Regions from separate parts of the Saccharomonospora glauca K62 genome, predicted to be linked through region 2. Evidence: riboswitches for the same ligand, from Rfam matches in the RefSeq annotation. Region 2 holds a riboswitch; each other region holds the start of a gene.

Region 1 (5,639 bases), 760 kb from region 2:
AACTGAACGCCGAACTCGCCAACATGGCACGTCACCGGGACGAGGCGACGGCATCGGTCGCGGAACTGACGAAGGCACTGAGCTACGCGCAGAAGGAACTCAGCGACACCAAGAACGCGCTCGCCCGCATGGTCGACGACCCGGCGGGGCCCGCCGCCATGACCGAACGGGTCAAGACCATGATGCGGTTGGCGGAGGAGGAGATCGCGGAGTTGAAGGCGAAGGCGAACGCCGACGCCGCCGATGTCCGGGACGCCGCCGACGCCTACGCCGAGAAGACGCGGAGCAAGGCGCAGGCCGAGGCCGAGAAGCTCGCCGCCGAAGCCGCGGCGGAGCGGGAACGCCTGGACGAGGAAGCCCGCCGGCAGCGGGAACAGCAACGGAAGAGCGTCGAGGCCGAACTCGCCGCGAAGCGGAAGAAGACCGAGAACGAGGTCGCCGAGATGCTGCGGAACGCGGAGCGGAAGTACGACGCGATGATCACCGAGGCGGAGACCAAGCTGGCCGAGGCGCGGTCGCTGCGCAAGGAGGCCTACGAACTGCGGGCCGCGGTGTTCGACCGGCTCAACGCGAGCCAGTCGGCGTTGCGCCAGGCCCTCGAACGGCTCGGTGCCGACCCGAGCCCGGCGGAGATCGCGGCGCAGGACAGCGACCACGTCGAAGAGGCCGAGGAGAAGGCGAAGCAGCCCGCGTGAGGCGTTCGGAATTCGGTTGCCATCGCGCGGGTCCCCGGCCAGAGTGACGGATCATGCGTACCGCGCTTGTCACGGGGGTCAGCAGGACCGCCGGTATCGGGTTCGCCATCGCGCGCAGACTGCTGCGCGACGGACACCGGGTGTTCGCGCACTCCTGGTCGCACTACGACGCGACGGAGCCGTGGGGCGCGGACCCTCGCGGGATCGACGGTGTCCTCGCCGAGCTCTCCGGCGGAGAGGCGCTGGGACACCTGGAGGCGGACTTCTCGGACCCTGCTGCCCCCGAACGGGTGGTCGAGGCGGCGGTGGACCGGTTCGGTTCTCTCGACACGCTGATCGCCAATCACGCGCGCAGCTCGGTGGCCACACTCGACGAGGTGACGGCCACCGAGCTCGACCTGACCTGGGCGGTCAACGTGCGGGCCACGCTGCTGCTGGTGCGCGCGTTCGCCCGGCAGTACCGCGAAACGAACCCGCGTCCGCTCCCCGGACGCGTGGTGCTCTTCACCTCGGGCCAGCATCTGAGCCCCATGGCGAGGGAAATCCCTTACGCCGCAACGAAAGGCGCGCTGCACCAGCTCACGTGGACCCTGTCGGACGCGCTCGCCGACGACGGGATCACCGTGAACACCGTGAACCCGGGGCCGACGGACACCGGGTGGGCGGACGAGGAGCTGACCGCCTCGGTCGCCGAACGACTGCCACGCGGGCGGTGGAACACACCCGAGGAAGCCGCCGCGGTCGTGTCGCTTCTGCTCAGCGAGGACGCCGCCACGATCACGGCCAATGTGGTCGACGCCGAGGGTGGGTTTCGGCGCTGACGAGGTTCCGGCAACGCGGAAGGTGACATCGCGCTGCCGAAACGGCTCGGAAGGTGCACTATCGTCGCGTGGACTCCAACGCCGCCCCACACACATCGTCGGTCGTCGACTTCCCGGTGTACGGCCTCGACGAGACGTTCCGCGGCATTCGCTGGGTGGACTTCTTCGAGGGACTGCCCGGCAGGCCGCCCTGGGCGCTGTGGCTGGGTCACCGTGAGTCCGACTCCGACAACGGAATCCGGGTGGGCACGCTGCCGAAGCAGAGGTACGAGGCCATCATGTGCCCGAACGGCAAGGACCCACTGGTGGAGGTCGCTTTCAGCGGGGCCTTCGGCGTCGTCAACGTGACCTTGCCCGACAGCACCGTGACCAGGCCCGAGGGACTGATCCCCGCGCTCGTCGAACACGCCGAACATCAGGCCCGTCGGTATCTCGAATGGCCCATCGTCTGGTGGCGCATCGAAGGTGCGCAGGTCAGGGCCCGCGTGTGGCACTTCGCGGGCGGGTGGGCCGCGTTCTCCACCGCGCTCGACGACGCCTACCTCGTGGCCGTCGGCGTGGGCGTGGAGCCCGCCGACCTGGCCTTCGAACCGGTCAAGGACGGCGCCGCCTACCACGCCGACCTTTCCGCGCCGCTGAACTTCACCGAACTCGGTAGGCAGAAGAGCGCCAGGCCGCAGGCGTGGCTGCCACCCCCGTGCCGCGACAGCTTCCATCCCGACCAACTGGCGTTCATCCCGGACGAGACGGAGGCGTGAGAGCGGCCTCGGGGCATGTTCAGCGACGTCTACCCAGCCCCGGCAGGCCACCACTGACGGTGTAGACCGAGGTCGACTGGTTTCTGCGCTCCCGTTCCTCCCGTTCCAGTTCCTCACGAACGCGGGCGCGACGGATGCTTTCGGGGTCCCGCGTCGAGGACGCCGTCCTTCGAGACGGGGTCTCTGCTTCGGGTTTGTTGTGCAGGCTTGCTCGGGCGCGTTGTATCCGTGTCAGGTGCGCGGCCTTGTGACCACGGTCGAGCCGGGACTCCCGGATCGCCTTCGCGGTGACACGCAGTCGCTCCGTCAGTTTCGCCTCCCGCTCCGCCAACTCCGGTGGCACTTCCTTGCCGTGACGCAGCATCGGGTTGCGTATCTTGACGAGTTCGCGGATCTCCCGTTCGAGGTCCCGGACGGAGACGCCGGATCCGCGCTGCCGATCACGCCCCCCGAGTTCGCGTTTCCGGTCCGGGGAGGTCGTGAGCGCCGCCAACTTCCCCAACAGGGTCCTCGCCCGCAGGGCCAGCCGGTCCCGGGACGGCGAGCGCGGAACGTGCTTCAGATCCAGGAGAACCGTGTGAATCTCCGTGCGAACGGCGTTGGCCTGCTGCCGCTGCTTCTCGGAAGCGGCAAGCCCGGCCACCCGATGTTCCAGCGACGCGATCCTGTCGCGGTGGCGGATGAGGGGATCCGAGCCGGCTCGGGATTGCCTGCGCTTGCGACGACCCATCCGTTCCTCCGTTTCCGAGCCGCGGGGCGACCGCCGAGGTGATGTCCGCCACTTTGTCGGAACGGAGGCGCACGGTGTTACGGGCGACGGCAGGCAGGCGAACCGCTCGGTCGGGCTCCCTTGTCAAGCACCCCGGCGTCACTACAGTGAGACGCGCTGGTGGTTCGCCTTCCGCCGAGGCGGTGGGCGAGGCAAGAGGGAACCCGGTGGGAATCCGGGACTGCCCCGCAGCGGTGAGTGGGAACGAACGCCGTGGCCGGTCGCTCGACCGGTTCCAACGCACTGGGCCACACGGTCTGGGAAGCGACGGTCAGTAGGAGCCCCGGTGGGAGCCGGGCCGTGCCCGCGAGTCCGAAGACCTGCCACCGGTGCGCACACCGCCGGTGTGCGTGACCTCCGGGCGTTCGAGGGTGACCCTGGCGGACGAGTGGTTCGGCGACGTCGCGTCGCCACCCGCTCGCCCGCGAGGCCGCCGTCGCGCGTCCGGTGCCGCCGTCGAGCTCGCGAGGAGAGAGCCTTGACCAGCACAATCGGATCGACCGTACTCGGTTATCCCAGGATCGGACCGAACCGGGAACTCAAACGAGCGCTGGAGAACTACTGGGCGTCGCGCATCAGCGAGGCCGAGTTGCGGAACATCGCTCGCGACCTGCGTATCGACACCTGGCGTTCGTTGCGTCAGGCCGGACTCGACTCGGTACCCGGCAACACGTTCTCCTTCTACGACCACGTACTCGACACGGCGGTGACCTTCGGAGCCGTGCCCCGCCGGTACGCGGACCTGGGACTGAGCCCACTCGACACCTACTTCGCCATGGCGAGGGGCGTGGAGTCGACGCCGCCGTTGGAACTGACGAAGTGGTTCGACACCAACTACCACTACCTCGTGCCTGAGATCGGGCCGGACACTCGGTTTTTCCTCGCCGACCACGGTGTGCTGGAGCAGGTTCGGGAGGCCGACGAGCTCGGCATTCCCGTCCGGCCCGTGTTGGTGGGGCCGGTGACGTTCCTCCTTCTGTCCAAACCGGATTCCGAAGCGGCTCCGGGGTTCCGTCCGCTGGACACAGTGGACGAACTGGTCGACGCGTACGCCGAACTGTTGCGCGAACTCGCGCGTGCCGGCGTGGAATGGGTGCAGCTCGACGAGCCCGCGTTCGCGGCCGACCGCACCGAAGCCGAACTCGCGGCCCTCCGCGAGGCGTACCGCTCGCTCGGCTCGCTGGCCGAGCGTCCGAAGCTCTTCGTCGCCGGCTACTTCGGTGACCTCGGGGAGGCACTGGAGATCCTGTCGGCCGCCCCCGTCGAGGCCGTGGGAGTCGACTTCGTGGCCGGTGACCCGGGTCTGGACTCGCTGGCAGCGTTACCGGGCCTGCGGGACAAGACGCTGGTGGCCGGACTGGTCGACGGCCGTAACGTCTGGCGCACCGACCTCGACCGCGCCCTCACCACGGCGGCCACACTGCTCGGTCTGGCGGGCGAGGTCGCCGTCAGCTCGTCGTGTTCGCTGCTGCACGTGCCCTACGACGTCGAAGCGGAGTCGAGCCTCGACCCGCAGGTGGCCTCGTGGCTGGCGTTCGCGCGGCAGAAGGTGCACGAGGTTGTCGTCCTCGGCAGGGCACTGCGCGAGGGGCGCGACGCGGTGGCCGAGGAGCTCGCCGCGGCTCGGAGAGTGGTCACCGACCGGGTGAACGCCGAGCGGGTGCGAGACGAGCAGGTCAGGCGTCGCCTGGCGGGGCTGCGGCCTCGGGACACCCGCCGGGCCGACTACGACGTCCGCCGGGAGGCTCAGCAGGAGGCGCTGCGGCTGCCACCGTTGCCGACGACCACCATCGGGTCGTTCCCGCAGACCGCCGACGTGCGCAGGACCAGGGCCGCCCTGCGTCGCGGCGGTATCGACCACGACACCTACATCAGCCGGATGCGCGCGGAGATCGAGCGGGTGGTGCGACTGCAGGAGGAGCTGGGGCTCGACGTCCTCGTGCACGGCGAGCCCGAACGCAACGACATGGTGCAGTACTTCGCCGAGCACCTCGCCGGTTTCGCGGACACCGAGCACGGCTGGGTCCAGTCGTACGGGTCACGCTGCGTGCGCCCGCCGATCCTGTTCGGCGACGTGTCCCGGCCCGAACCCATCACCGTCGAGTGGGCCGCGTACGCGGCGAGCCTCACGGACCGGCCGGTGAAGGGCATGCTGACCGGACCGGTGACGATCCTGGCGTGGTCGTTCGTGCGTGACGACCAGCCGCTCGCGGACACGGCGAAGCAGGTGGCCCTGGCCATCCGTGACGAGATCGCCGACCTGGAGGCCGCGGGACTCGGCGTGATCCAGGTGGACGAACCGGCGCTGCGGGAGCTGTTGCCGCTGCGCGCCCACCGGCACAAGGAGTACCTGGACTGGGCCGTGGAGGCGTTCCGGCTGGCCACGTCGGGTGCACGGGCGAGCACCCAGGTGCACACGCACCTGTGCTACTCGGAGTTCGGCGACGTCATCGACGCCATCGCCGCACTCGACGCCGACGTCACCAGCATCGAGGCCGCGCGGTCGAGGATGGAGGTGTTGGGCGACCTGGAGGCCGCCGGATTCGCGCGCGGGGTCGGGCCCGGCGTGTACGACATCCACTCCCCGCGGGTGCCG
Region 2 (5,639 bases):
CCAGGTCCTCGATCGAGTAGATGTCGTGGTGCGGCGGCGGGGAGATCAGCCCCACGCCCGGCGTCGAGTGCCGGGTCTTCGCGATCCACGGATACACCTTGTTCGGCGGCAATTGCCCGCCCTCGCCCGGCTTGGCGCCCTGCGCCATCTTGATCTGGATGTCGTCGGCGCTGACCAGGTACTCGCTGGTGACGCCGAACCGGCCGCTGGCCACCTGCTTCACGGCGCTGCGCCGCAACGGGTCGTGCAACCGGTCCGGCTCCTCCCCGCCCTCACCGGAGTTCGACCGACCGCCGATCGTGTTCATGGCGACGGCGAGCGTCTGGTGTGCCTCCAGCGAAAGCGAGCCGTACGACATGCCGCCGGTGTTGAAACGACGGCAGATCGACTCGACCGACTCGACCTCCTCGATCGACACGGGTTTCCGCACGCCTTCCCGAAGGGCGAACATCCCCCGGAGGACCCCGCCCTCGCGGTTCAGTCGGTTCACCTCGTCGACGTATCGGCGGTACACCTCCCGCCGTCGCGAGGCGCTCGCGTGCTGGAGCAGGAACACGGTCTCGGGGGTGAACAGGTGCAGTTCCCCCTCCCGGCGGTAGGCGTAGTCACCGCCCGGCTCCAGGCCGCGGTGGGCACGCTCGGCGGGATTCTCCGGGTACGCGCGGCGGTGCCGGATGGCCACCTCCTCGGCGAGCACGTCCAGCCCCACCCCACCGAGGGTGGACACGGTGCCGGTGAAGTACTCGTCGAGGATGTCCTGCGACAACCCCAGGGCTTCGAAGACCTGAGCTCCGGTGTAGGCGCCGACGGTCGAGATGCCCATCTTCGACATGATCTTCAAAACGCCCTTGTTCAGCGCCGTGATGTAGTTGCGCACGGCGGTGGGGGCGTCGACCCCGCTGACGGCTCCCTGCGCGACGAGGTCCTCGATCGACTCGAACGCCAGATACGGGTTGACCGCCGCGGCACCGTACCCGAGCAGCAGCGCGATGTGGTGTACCTCGCGCGCGTCGCCCGTCTCCACCACCAGCGCGACCCGCAGGCGCTCCTTGGTCCGAACGAGGTGGTGGTGCACCGCCGACACGAGCAACAGCGAGGGAATCGGTGCCATCCGGTGGTCGGAGTCGCGGTCGGAGAGCACGAGGATGTGGGCGCCGGCCTCCACGGCTCGCGACGCTTCCTTCCGCACCCGCTCGATCGCCTCGGCGAGCGCCTCCCCGCCACCGTCCACCTCGTACAGTCCTGAAAGGACAGTACAGGAGAATCCGGGCAGGTCGCCGTCAGCGTTGACGTGGACGAGCTTGGCGAGCTCGTCGTTGTCAATGACGGGCGAGTCGAGCTGGATCTGCCGACACGAGGCGGGTCCCGGCGCGAGCAGGTTCTGCTCCGGTCCCATCACCCTGCTTAAGGAGGTGACGAGTTCCTCGCGGATGGCGTCGAGCGGCGGGTTGGTGACCTGCGCGAACCCCTGCTTGAAGTACTCGTACAACAGCCGGGACCGCTTGGAGAGCACCGAGGGAGGCGTGTCCGACCCCATCGACCCCACGGGTTCGGCGCCCTTGAGCGCCATCGGCGTCAGCAGGACCTTCAGCTCCTCCTCGGTGTAGCCGAAGGCGAGTTGCCTCCGCAGGACGGAGGCATGGCTCTGGGGCACGTGCTGCCGCTCGGGGAGCTTGTCGAGGGACAGCAGTCCCGCGCGCAGCCACTCGTCGTAGGGAGCCTGCGCGGCGAGGTCGGCCTTGATCTCGTCGTCGTCGACGACCCTGCCCGCCTCGGTGTCCACGCAGAACATGCGGCCCGGCTTGAGCCTGCCCTTGGCGACGACCTCCCCCGCAGGCACGTCCAGCACGCCGCTCTCACTGGCGAACACGACGCGATCGTCCGCGGTACGCCACCAGCGGGCCGGCCGCAGTCCGTTGCGGTCGAGCACCGCGCCGACCAGCGACCCGTCGGTGAAGGTCACGCACGCGGGACCGTCCCACGGTTCCATGAGGCTCGCGTGGAACTGGTAGAACGCCCGGCGCGCGGGGTCCATGGTGCGGTGGTTCTCCCACGCCTCGGGGATCATCATGAGCACCGCGTGCGGCAGGCTCCGACCTCCGAGGTGCAGCAGTTCCAGTACCTCGTCGAACGACGCCGAGTCGGAGCCGTCCGGCGAGCACACGGGGAAGAGCCGACTGAGGTCTCCCGGAATGAGGTCGGAGTCCAACAACGCCTCGCGCGCCCGCATCCGGTTGCGGTTGCCCCGGATGGTGTTGATCTCGCCGTTGTGCGCGACGAACCGGAAAGGATGCGCCAGCGGCCACGACGGGAACGTGTTGGTGGAAAAGCGGCTGTGCACGAGCGCGATGGCGCTGGTCAACCGCTCGTCGCGCAAGTCGGGGAAGAACACCGGGAGCTGGGTCGGCGTGAGCATCCCCTTGTAGACCAGGGTCCGCGCCGACAACGACGGGAAGTACACCCCGCACTCGGCGGCGAGGGTCTCGTGTTCGGCGCGTTTGCGCAGGCAGAACGCGAGCCGATCGAGGTCCACACCTGCCCGACGGCCTCCGTCGGCGTTCGGTGCCTCCGCGACGAACAGCATGGCGAAGTGCGGCATCACCGACCGGGCGGTGGGGCCGACTTCGGCGGCGTCCGGAGCCGTGGGCACCTCTCGCCACCCGAGCACGACCAAGTTCTCCTCGGTCGCGATGCGTTCCACCGTTCTCACGGCCCGTGCCCGTGCCTCGGCCTCCGCGGGCAGGAACACCAGTCCCGCCGCGTAGCGGTGCCGCCCGTGTTCGTCGGGCTCGGGAAGCGCGAAATCCACCTCGGCGCGCAGGAAATCGTCCGGAAGTTGCACCAGAATGCCCGCCCCGTCGCCACTCGTGGGCTCCGCTCCCGCGGCACCACGATGGTCGAGATTCGTGAGCGCGGTCAAACCGTCCGTGACGATCCCATGCGAACGCACGCCCTTGACGTGGGCAATCATGGCCACACCGCATGCGTCCTTTTCCGCCGCAGGATCGTATACGCCCTGCTTCTCTGGGATCGCGGAGAAGATCAAAGGGACCTCCTGCGTCGTCATCGTGCTCTTCGTGCCGGGCACGGGACGACAATGGCCCGTCAATTAGCGCGACTTTAACACCTGAGAAATGCCCTGAAAACGGTTCGAATCAACCATCTTGCCCGGTGGCGTAACAATCTCGCAGCATTGCCGCACCGGTTTTGCCGGCTTTACGTCGGTGCCGTGTCGTGGTGTGTCGACTCGGTCACCGAGCCGACGTCCGGCCGTCGCCATGTGAGCCGAGGGGCCGGATCACCCGAGTGTACTCGACGCCCCGGCCTGGTACTGTCACTGCGACGTGAGCGGTAGCGAAGTCCGGTGAGAATCCGGCGCTGTGCCGCAACTGTGATGGCCCTCCGTCACGGCCGCCGTGCGAGCCGTGGAGTGCCCAGCCAGGTCGCCTCACCGTTCACGCGACGCCATTACCGCCTCCGGCGCAGAGGTGCGGCGTCCGCGACCGCCCGACGGTCTCGGCGCAGCCGACGCGCCGCCCGAGAAGTCGAGGTTCGATGTTGCCTGTCAGACGGTTTCTGCTCCTCCCGCTACTGCTGGTGCTTTCCCTCACAGCCTGCGCCGAGCGCCAGGAGGACACTCCTCGGGACTCGGCCGACAGCAGTGGTTTTCCCGTCGAGCTGAAGCCCGAGGGCGCGCCCGCCGTCACGCTGGAGGAGCGCCCCGAGCGCATCGTGTCGCTGTCACCGTCGGCCACCGAGGTCCTGTACGCCGTCGGAGCCGGTGACCAGGTGGTGGCCGTCGACGAGATGTCGACCATCCCGGAACAGGCCCCGCGTACGGAGATGTCGGGCTTGAACCCCGATCCGCAGCGGATCGCCGCGCACGACCCCGACCTCGTCGTCGTGGAGTCGGACACCGACGGCAAGCTGGCCGACGCGCTCGCCAAGACCGGAACGCCCACGCTGGTGCTGCGAGCCCCGGAGACGCTGGACGCGATGTACGCGCAGTTCGAGCTCGTGGGCAAGGCCACGGGCCACGCGAGCGAGGGCGAGGACCTGGCCCGGCGGACGAAGGAGGAGATCGAGAAGCTGGTCGCCGACGCGGGGAACGCGGGCGAGAACCTGAGCTACTACCACGAACTCGACCCGAGTTACTACAGCGTGACCTCCGAGACCTTCATCGGTCAGATCTACGGCCTGTTCGGCCTCACCAACATCGCCGATCGGGACGACCCCTCCGCGCACGGCGGTTATCCGCAGCTGTCGGCGGAGACGATCCTTTCGGCCGATCCCGACCTCGTCTTCCTCGCCGACACCCAGTGCTGCGGACAGACCGCCGAGACCGTGGCGAAACGCCCCGGTTGGGACACGTTGACCGCCGTGAGAGAACACCGGGTGATCGAGCTGCAGGAAGACTCCGCGTCCCGGTGGACGCCGAGGATCGTCGACTTCGTCCGCACCGTGGCCGACGGCGTGGCGAAGGTCGCCGACTGATCGTGCTGAAGCGCTCGGTACGACGCGCTCGCGTCCGCGGACGCGAGCACACCACCCGGCTGCGACCGGGCACGGTGCTGCTCGCGCTCGTGGGACTGCTGGCCGTCGGTGTGTTCGCCGTGGTGGTCGGGGCCGGGGATCTGGGCTGGCAGCGCGTGCTCGCCGAGATCGTCGCCCAGGTCACGGGGACGATGTCGCCGCTGTCGGAACGCGAAGCGGCCATCGTCTGGGAACTGCGCGTACCTCGGGTGTTGCTCGCCGGCATCGTTGGTGCCGCTCTCGCGAGCGCGGGCGCCACCTTCCAGGGGGTGTTCCGCAACCCCCTGGCCGACCCGTACCTTCTCGGGGCCGCGGCCGGCGCGGGCATGGCCGCCACCCTCGTCATGGTGCTGGCCCCCGCCGTGACGACGTGGCCGGTGGGGCCCGTGCCGCTGGCCGCCTTCGCCGGCGCGCTCGGCGGGGTGGGGCTGAGCTGGATGTTGGGGCGCTCCGCGAGTGGGACGGGTACCGCGACGCTGTTGCTCGCGGGAGTGGCGGTGACCGCGTTCCTGACCGCCGTCCAGACGTTCGTGCAGCAACTCGACACCGACACCCTCCAGCGGGTGTACACGTGGACGCTCGGCGGTCTCAACGTGAGCGGGTGGACCGACGTGTGGCTGGCCCTGCCCTACGTCACCGTCGCCGCGGTGGTGCTGTGCCTGTGCGCCCGGCTGCTGGACGTCCTCACCCTCGGCGACGCGGAGGCCGCTTCCCTGGGAGTACGGCCCGGCCTGCTGCGACTGGTACTACTCGGAGCGGCTTCGCTGGCCACGGCCGCCGCCGTCGCGGTGAGCGGGCTGATCGGGTTCGTCGGCATCGTGGTGCCGCACGTGGTACGTCTGCTCGCCGGAGCGAGTTACCGCGTCATCGTGCCGCTGTCCCTCGTCGGTGGTGCCGCGTTCCTGATCCTCGCCGACTACGTCGCCCACACCGCGATGCCGGGCGAACTTCCCCTCGGCGTGGTGACCGCGTTCGCGGGAGCCCCGTTCTTCGCCGTCGTCCTGCACACGACGAAAGGACGTGCCTCGTGACGGCCCTGCGACTCGACGGCGTCGGCGTCGCCTACGGCGGCAAGGCGGCGGTACGCGACATCTCCCTCGCGCTGG
Region 3 (5,639 bases), 1.5 Mb from region 2:
GTTCGCGGTCCAGACCGCGGGTCTGGTTCCCGATCACGGGCTTTTGGCCCGTGCTTTCGCTCACGATGCGCCTCTTCGATGGAGCCTAATGCTCTGACCGGGGGTTTTTCGCTTCCCGAGCCCTTTTCTCGCGCGGTCGGTACAACCTGATCGGGGGATGCCGCGTCTACGCGATCGGACATGCGGTAGGTATGCGGGCAGCAAACAGCCGCACGAAAGCGATCGGAGTGGCCATGACCTACGGCGGGCACCAGGGGGGACACCGGCCGCCGCCTCCTGGCCGGAGGCCGCCACGAGGGCCCCGGCAACAACAAGCACAGATGATGCCGATTCCGGGCAGCAACCGGGCACGTCAGGCGGGACGGCCTCCTCAGCAGTCCACGCGGGTCGCGCCACGGCCACCCCAGCCACCCCCGTCCCGGCCTCCGCGCCCGGCCTCGGGAGGAGGTTCCCGGCGCAGGCGGGTGTCGTTCCCCAAGGTGTTGTTGTGCCTGGTGCTCGCGTTCGTTTTGTTCCTGGGCGCGGTGTGGCTCTACCTGGAGTTCTCCATCAACCGCACCGACGCGCTCCCCGACGACTACGAGGGCAGGCCGCCCGCGGGGGAGGGCACCAACTGGCTGCTGGTGGGCTCGGACTCCCGTGAAGGGCTCGACGAGGAGCAGATGGCGAAGCTGTCCACCGGAGACGCGAGCGGCAAGCGCACCGACACGATCATGCTCGTGCACATCCCGGACAACGACACGAAGCCGACGCTGCTGAGCCTGCCGCGCGACTCGCGGGTCGAGATTCCGGGCTACGGCGTCAACAAGATCAACGCCGCGTTCGCCTTCGGTGGTCCTCCCCTGCTGATACAGACGGTGGAGTTGGCCACGGGACTGCGCATCGATCACTACGCCGAGATCGGGTTCGGTGGCTTCGCGCAGGTCGTCGACGCCATCGGCGGTGTCGAAATGGACATCCCGCAGGAAATGCGCGACACCAAGACGGGGGTGGTGATCCCGGCGGGGAAGCAGACGCTCGACGGCGCGCAGGCGCTCGGGTTCGTCCGGATGCGGTACAGCTCGGCCACGCCGCGGTCGGACCTGGACCGCGTGGCGAACCAGCGCAAGTTCATCGGGGCGCTCGCCAACGAGATCGCGAGCCCGGCCACCCTGCTGAATCCGTTCGACGTGTTCCCGCTGCTGGGAGCCGTGCCCGACGCGCTCACGCTCGACACCGACGACCACCTGCACAACCTCGTGGGGTTGGCGTGGGCCATGAGGGGCATCAGCAGCGGCGGAGTGATCACGACCACCGTTCCGGTCACCTCCGCCTCGGCCGAGAGTTGGGACCCGGCGAAGTCGGAGGCGCTGTTCGAGGCACTGCGCACCGACTCCCCGGTCCCCGAGGACGCACTCATGGAGTGACCCCCGTTGCACCGGCCACGGCCGCCGGGTCCTTCGCGCGGCCGTGCCCGGTGCAACGTCAGGCCTCCTCCGGCCGAGTCACCAGGCGGGGAACCGAGCGGGACTTGCCGTCCGCGTCGATCGCGACGAACGTCAGCCGCGCGGCCGCGACCTCCGTCGTCGGACCCGAGGTGTTCCAGCGCTCGGAGGTCACCCTGACGGCGGTGGTCATCGAGATCCGCCCCAACCGCTCCAGCTCGGCATGGACGCTGAGCAGGTCACCGGCCCGGACCGGGGCCCGGAAGGTCATCCGGTCCACCGACACGGTCACCGCGGGACCGTCGGCGCGGCGAGTCGCGGCGGACGGCACCGTGCGCGTGGAGGCGCACGGACAGCGGGCAAGTCTTCGGACTCGTGGGCGATGTCGGTCGCTGTCGGAGAAGACCTCAAGGACGGACGCCTACTGGCCGTCGCTTCCCGGACCGAGAAGGCTCAGTGCTCGATGACGGCGGTCGTTTCCACTGATCGCTGCGAGGCAGTCCCGGATTCCCACCGGGTTCCCTCTTACGATGCCCCGCGAGGGGCGAACCCACGGCGCGCCCCACCTTACGGCTCGGCCGGAGGGGCGGCACTCGGCGTGGCTTTTCGTCACATCGCGTCGCCATGGTGCGCACGACGGAGGCGGCGTCAGCTCTTCCGGGCGCGCAGTACTTCCAACGCCTTGTCGGCGTGGACGGACATACGGAGTTCGCTGCGGATCACGGCGAGTACTCTCCGGTCGGTGTCGATGACGAACGTGTGCCGCTTGGTGCGCAGCGGACCGAACGCCCGACGCACCCCGAACTGCTCGGCGACGGCGCCGTCGACGTCGGAGAGCAGCGGGAAGCCCAGGGAATGGGCCTCGGAGAACTTCCGCTGGGTGTCCACCGGGTCGGAACTCACGCCCACCGGGCGGGCCCCGAGCTCGGCGAATTCGGAGGCCAGGTCGCGGAAGTGGCAGCTCTCGGCCGTGCAGCCGGGGCTCATCGCGGCCGGATAGAAGAACAACACGACGGGACCGGTGGCGAGGAGCTCGGTCAGCCGACGAGGGGTACCCGTCTCGTCGGGCAACGTGAAGTCCGGCGCGGTGGAAAGTTCTGTCATGGCCGCGATGATTCCATTCGCGCGGCCGATTCGGCGAGCATGGACCGGATGCCCGCCGCGTCGACTTCCTCGCCGAACAACTTGCCACGACCCGCGACGGCCCCCAGCTCGGCGAGTTTGCGCGCGTGCTCGGTGTCGTGCACGCCGTCGACGCCGATCCGTAAGATGCCGAGTTCGCGGGCCCGCTTCACCAGCATGGCGAAGTGCCGGTGAGCGCCCTGGGCGCTCTCGCCTTCCTCGGCGAGTGCGTCGACCAACGTGCCCGACACGATGACGAAGCCGACGGGAAGCCGGTGCTGGTGGATCAGCTCGATGTCGGCGGCCCCGGCCACCGCCAGGGTGATCTTGACGTCGAGCTCGGCGAGGATGGACAGGTTCTCCAGCACCTCACCACGGGGGTCGGTCAGGTCCGCGCTGTCGACGCAGATGCGGAGCTTGGTGGCCGGGAGGCCCGTGCGTTCGAGTTCGGTGCGGACGATGCGGACCAGGTTCGGGTCGATGGCGAGCCGGGAAGGCAGCCGGACGCACAGATCCGGTGCGTTGCCGAACTCCCGTTGCCACGAGGCGGCGTCGGCGATGGACTGGGCCAACAGCGTCTCCCCCAGCGCCGGGGTCATCCCGGTGGCGTCGGCCAGGGCGAAGAAATCACGTGGTCGCAACACCCCGTGTTCGGGGTGGTCCCAGCGGAGCTGGGCGTTGACCACCGCGATGCGTTCGTGCTCGTCGAGCGTGACCGTGGGTTCGTAGTCCACGCCGAACTGGCCGTTCTCCAGACCACCGCCGATCCCGGCTCCGATACCGAAGCGGCGCCGGTCGCGGTCGTGCAGCTCCTGCTCGAACAGCATCCACTGGGCCTTGCCGTTCTCCTTGGCGCGGTGCAGGGTCAGCTCGGCCGCCCGCTGGAGGTCCTCGCGGCTGCGTCCCGGCCCCTCGGTGACGACGATGCCCACGCTGACGTTGATCCCGACGCCCGTTTCGTCCACGTACACGGGTTCGGCGAGGTCACGCATGGCCTCCTCGACGAGGTCGACCACGGTGGCGGTGTCGGGTTCCCCGTCCTGCCGCCCGTGAAGGAGCACGGCGAAACCGTCGCCGGACAACCTCGCGACCACCGCGTCGTACTGCGGGCACGCGGTGAAGTTGCCCTCCAGTTTGCACGCCACCTGTCGGAGCAGCTCGTCGCCCGCGCCCGGCCCCAGGCCGTCGTTAATGACGCGGAACCCGTCGATGTCGAGGTAGACGAGGGCGATCCGACCGCCCGACGACGCGGCGAGGGCGGTGTCCAGTTTGTTGTCGAAGTGGTACGAGTTCGGCAGCCCGGTGAGTGGGTCCTGGATGTTCTGCCTGCGGAGCTGTTCGCTGAGCAGATCGAGCTCGTGAATGTCCTCGATCAGCAGCACCGGATGCGGAAGGCCGGAGTCCTCGGCGGTGAGGGTGGCGATGGTCACGCGGGTCCGCAGCGTGCCGTCGCGGCCGTGGGTGAGGGTGAGCCGTTCCTGCCGGGGCCGTCGGGCCGGGAGCAGGGCCTCGTCGAGGGCCGCGGCCAGCACCCGCGCGTCGTTCGGCGTGGCGGCGAGCTCCGTGAGAGGCCGACCGACGAGGTCGGCGCGGGTGTGGTGGAGCAGTTCGCCGAAAGCGGGGTTGACATCGTGGATGGTGCCGTCGGGGTTCCCGAGCACGACGCCGATCGGGATGGCGGCGTAGAGGTCGGCGAAACGGCGCGCGGCCGCGTCGCGAGCCGTCTGCGCCTCCGCCCGTGCCTCGCGCGCGACCGCGAGCAGGGCGGGCTCCAAGGTCTCAGTGGACAACGACACGCCGTCGACCTCACCGAGACGCGCGACCCAACGGCGCGCGATGTCATCCAGTCCTGGCGTGTCACCAGGTTCCGGCACGCTTCACCTCGCACATTCTCGTCGACCCTCCGAGGTGATTGTCATCCTCGCAGGGCAGCATTTTCCGGACCATAGTCCGCAACTCTGCAACAGCATCATGCAATGAGCATCTTGTCTACCGCCTGGAAGGGTGGATTGATCACTCCACCGTGTCGTGTGGGGCTACTGCCGGTGCGATTTCCGATGCAGTATGACGGCGGCCGGAGCCGGTGGGGGTAGCCACGCCGACTCCGGCCGGGTTTCGTTGGTCACTACTCGGGAGTCGGTCCGGCCTCCTCCCGAGCAGCGAGGGTCAGTCCCACTCCAACGCGGCACCGCTGCGGTAGTCGATGACCCTGGTCTCGAAGAAGTTCTTCTCCTTGCGCAGGTCCATGGCCTCCGACATCCACGGGAACGGGTTCTCCCGCTCCCCGAACACCGGCTCCAGCCCGAGCTGGGCGGCCCTGCGGTCGGTGATGAAGTGCATGTACTGCTCGCACAGCTCCGCCGACAACCCGAGCATCGGCCTCGGCATGGTGTCACGAGCGTAGGCCACTTCCAGCTCGCACGCCTCCACGAGCATGTCGCGCACCTCACGCTGGAACTCCGGGGTCCACAGCCGGGGGTTCTCCGCCTTGATCTGGTTGATGCAGTCGATGCCGAAGTTCAGGTGGATCGACTCGTCGCGCAGGATGTACTGGTACTGCTCGGCGATGCCCACCATCTTGTTGCGTCGGCCGAGCGACAGCACCTGGGCGAACCCGGTGTAGAACCACATGCCCTCGAACACGACGTAGAAGGCCACGAGGTCGCGCAGAAAGTCCCGGTCGGCCTCCACGGTGCCCGTGCGGAAGTTCGGGTTCTCCAGGTTCCGGGTGTACTGCAGCGCCCACGAGTCCTTGTCCGCGATCGACGGCACCTCGCGGTAGGCGTTGAACAGCTCGCCCTCGTCCAGGCCGAGGCTTTCGCAGATGTACTGGAAGGTGTGCGTGTGCACGGCTTCCTCGAACGCCTGCCGCAGCAGGTACTGCCGGCACTCGGGGTTGGTGAGGTGCCGGTACACGGCCAGCACCAGGTTGTTCGCCACCAGCGACTCGGCGGTGGCGAAGAACCCGAGGTTGCGTTTGAGCATCAGCCGTTCGTCGTCGGTCAGGCCGTTCGGCGACTTCCACAGCGCGATGTCGGCCTGCATCGCGACCTCGGTGGGCATCCAGTGGTTGTCACATCCCGCGAGGTACTT

What was found. Region 2 has a riboswitch for cobalamin ahead of SACGLDRAFT_RS15420 (ABC transporter substrate-binding protein). Riboswitches for the same ligand answer to the same signal wherever they lie in the genome.
Region 1: it holds a riboswitch for cobalamin, as region 2 does, so the genes downstream of both, metE (5-methyltetrahydropteroyltriglutamate--homocysteine S-methyltransferase) here and SACGLDRAFT_RS15420 (ABC transporter substrate-binding protein) in region 2, are expected to answer to the same signal.
Region 3: it holds a riboswitch for cobalamin, as region 2 does, so the genes downstream of both, SACGLDRAFT_RS08910 (acyl-CoA thioesterase) here and SACGLDRAFT_RS15420 (ABC transporter substrate-binding protein) in region 2, are expected to answer to the same signal.

What each region holds. Positions count from the first base shown of each region.
Region 1 covers NZ_CM001484.1:4,069,378-4,075,016, reverse strand. The annotation lists gene SACGLDRAFT_RS18975 (DivIVA domain-containing protein) at 1-695, shown strand, start outside; gene SACGLDRAFT_RS18970 (SDR family oxidoreductase) at 749-1,516, shown strand; gene SACGLDRAFT_RS18965 (hypothetical protein) at 1,585-2,274, shown strand; gene SACGLDRAFT_RS18960 (hypothetical protein) at 2,294-3,004, opposite strand; cobalamin riboswitch at 3,148-3,385, shown strand; gene metE (5-methyltetrahydropteroyltriglutamate--homocysteine S-methyltransferase) at 3,522-5,639, shown strand, end outside.
Region 2 covers NZ_CM001484.1:3,312,966-3,318,604, forward strand. The annotation lists gene gltB (glutamate synthase large subunit) at 1-3,046, opposite strand, end outside; cobalamin riboswitch at 3,310-3,452, shown strand; gene SACGLDRAFT_RS15420 (ABC transporter substrate-binding protein) at 3,556-4,494, shown strand; gene SACGLDRAFT_RS15425 (FecCD family ABC transporter permease) at 4,497-5,564, shown strand; gene SACGLDRAFT_RS15430 (ABC transporter ATP-binding protein) at 5,561-5,639, shown strand, end outside.
Region 3 covers NZ_CM001484.1:1,840,929-1,846,567, forward strand. The annotation lists gene SACGLDRAFT_RS08900 (alpha/beta hydrolase) at 1-97, shown strand, start outside; gene SACGLDRAFT_RS08905 (LCP family protein) at 234-1,406, shown strand; gene SACGLDRAFT_RS08910 (acyl-CoA thioesterase) at 1,465-1,755, opposite strand; cobalamin riboswitch at 1,766-1,993, opposite strand; gene SACGLDRAFT_RS08915 (peroxiredoxin) at 2,073-2,528, opposite strand; gene SACGLDRAFT_RS08920 (EAL domain-containing protein) at 2,525-4,420, opposite strand; gene SACGLDRAFT_RS08925 (ribonucleotide-diphosphate reductase subunit beta) at 4,713-5,639, opposite strand, start outside.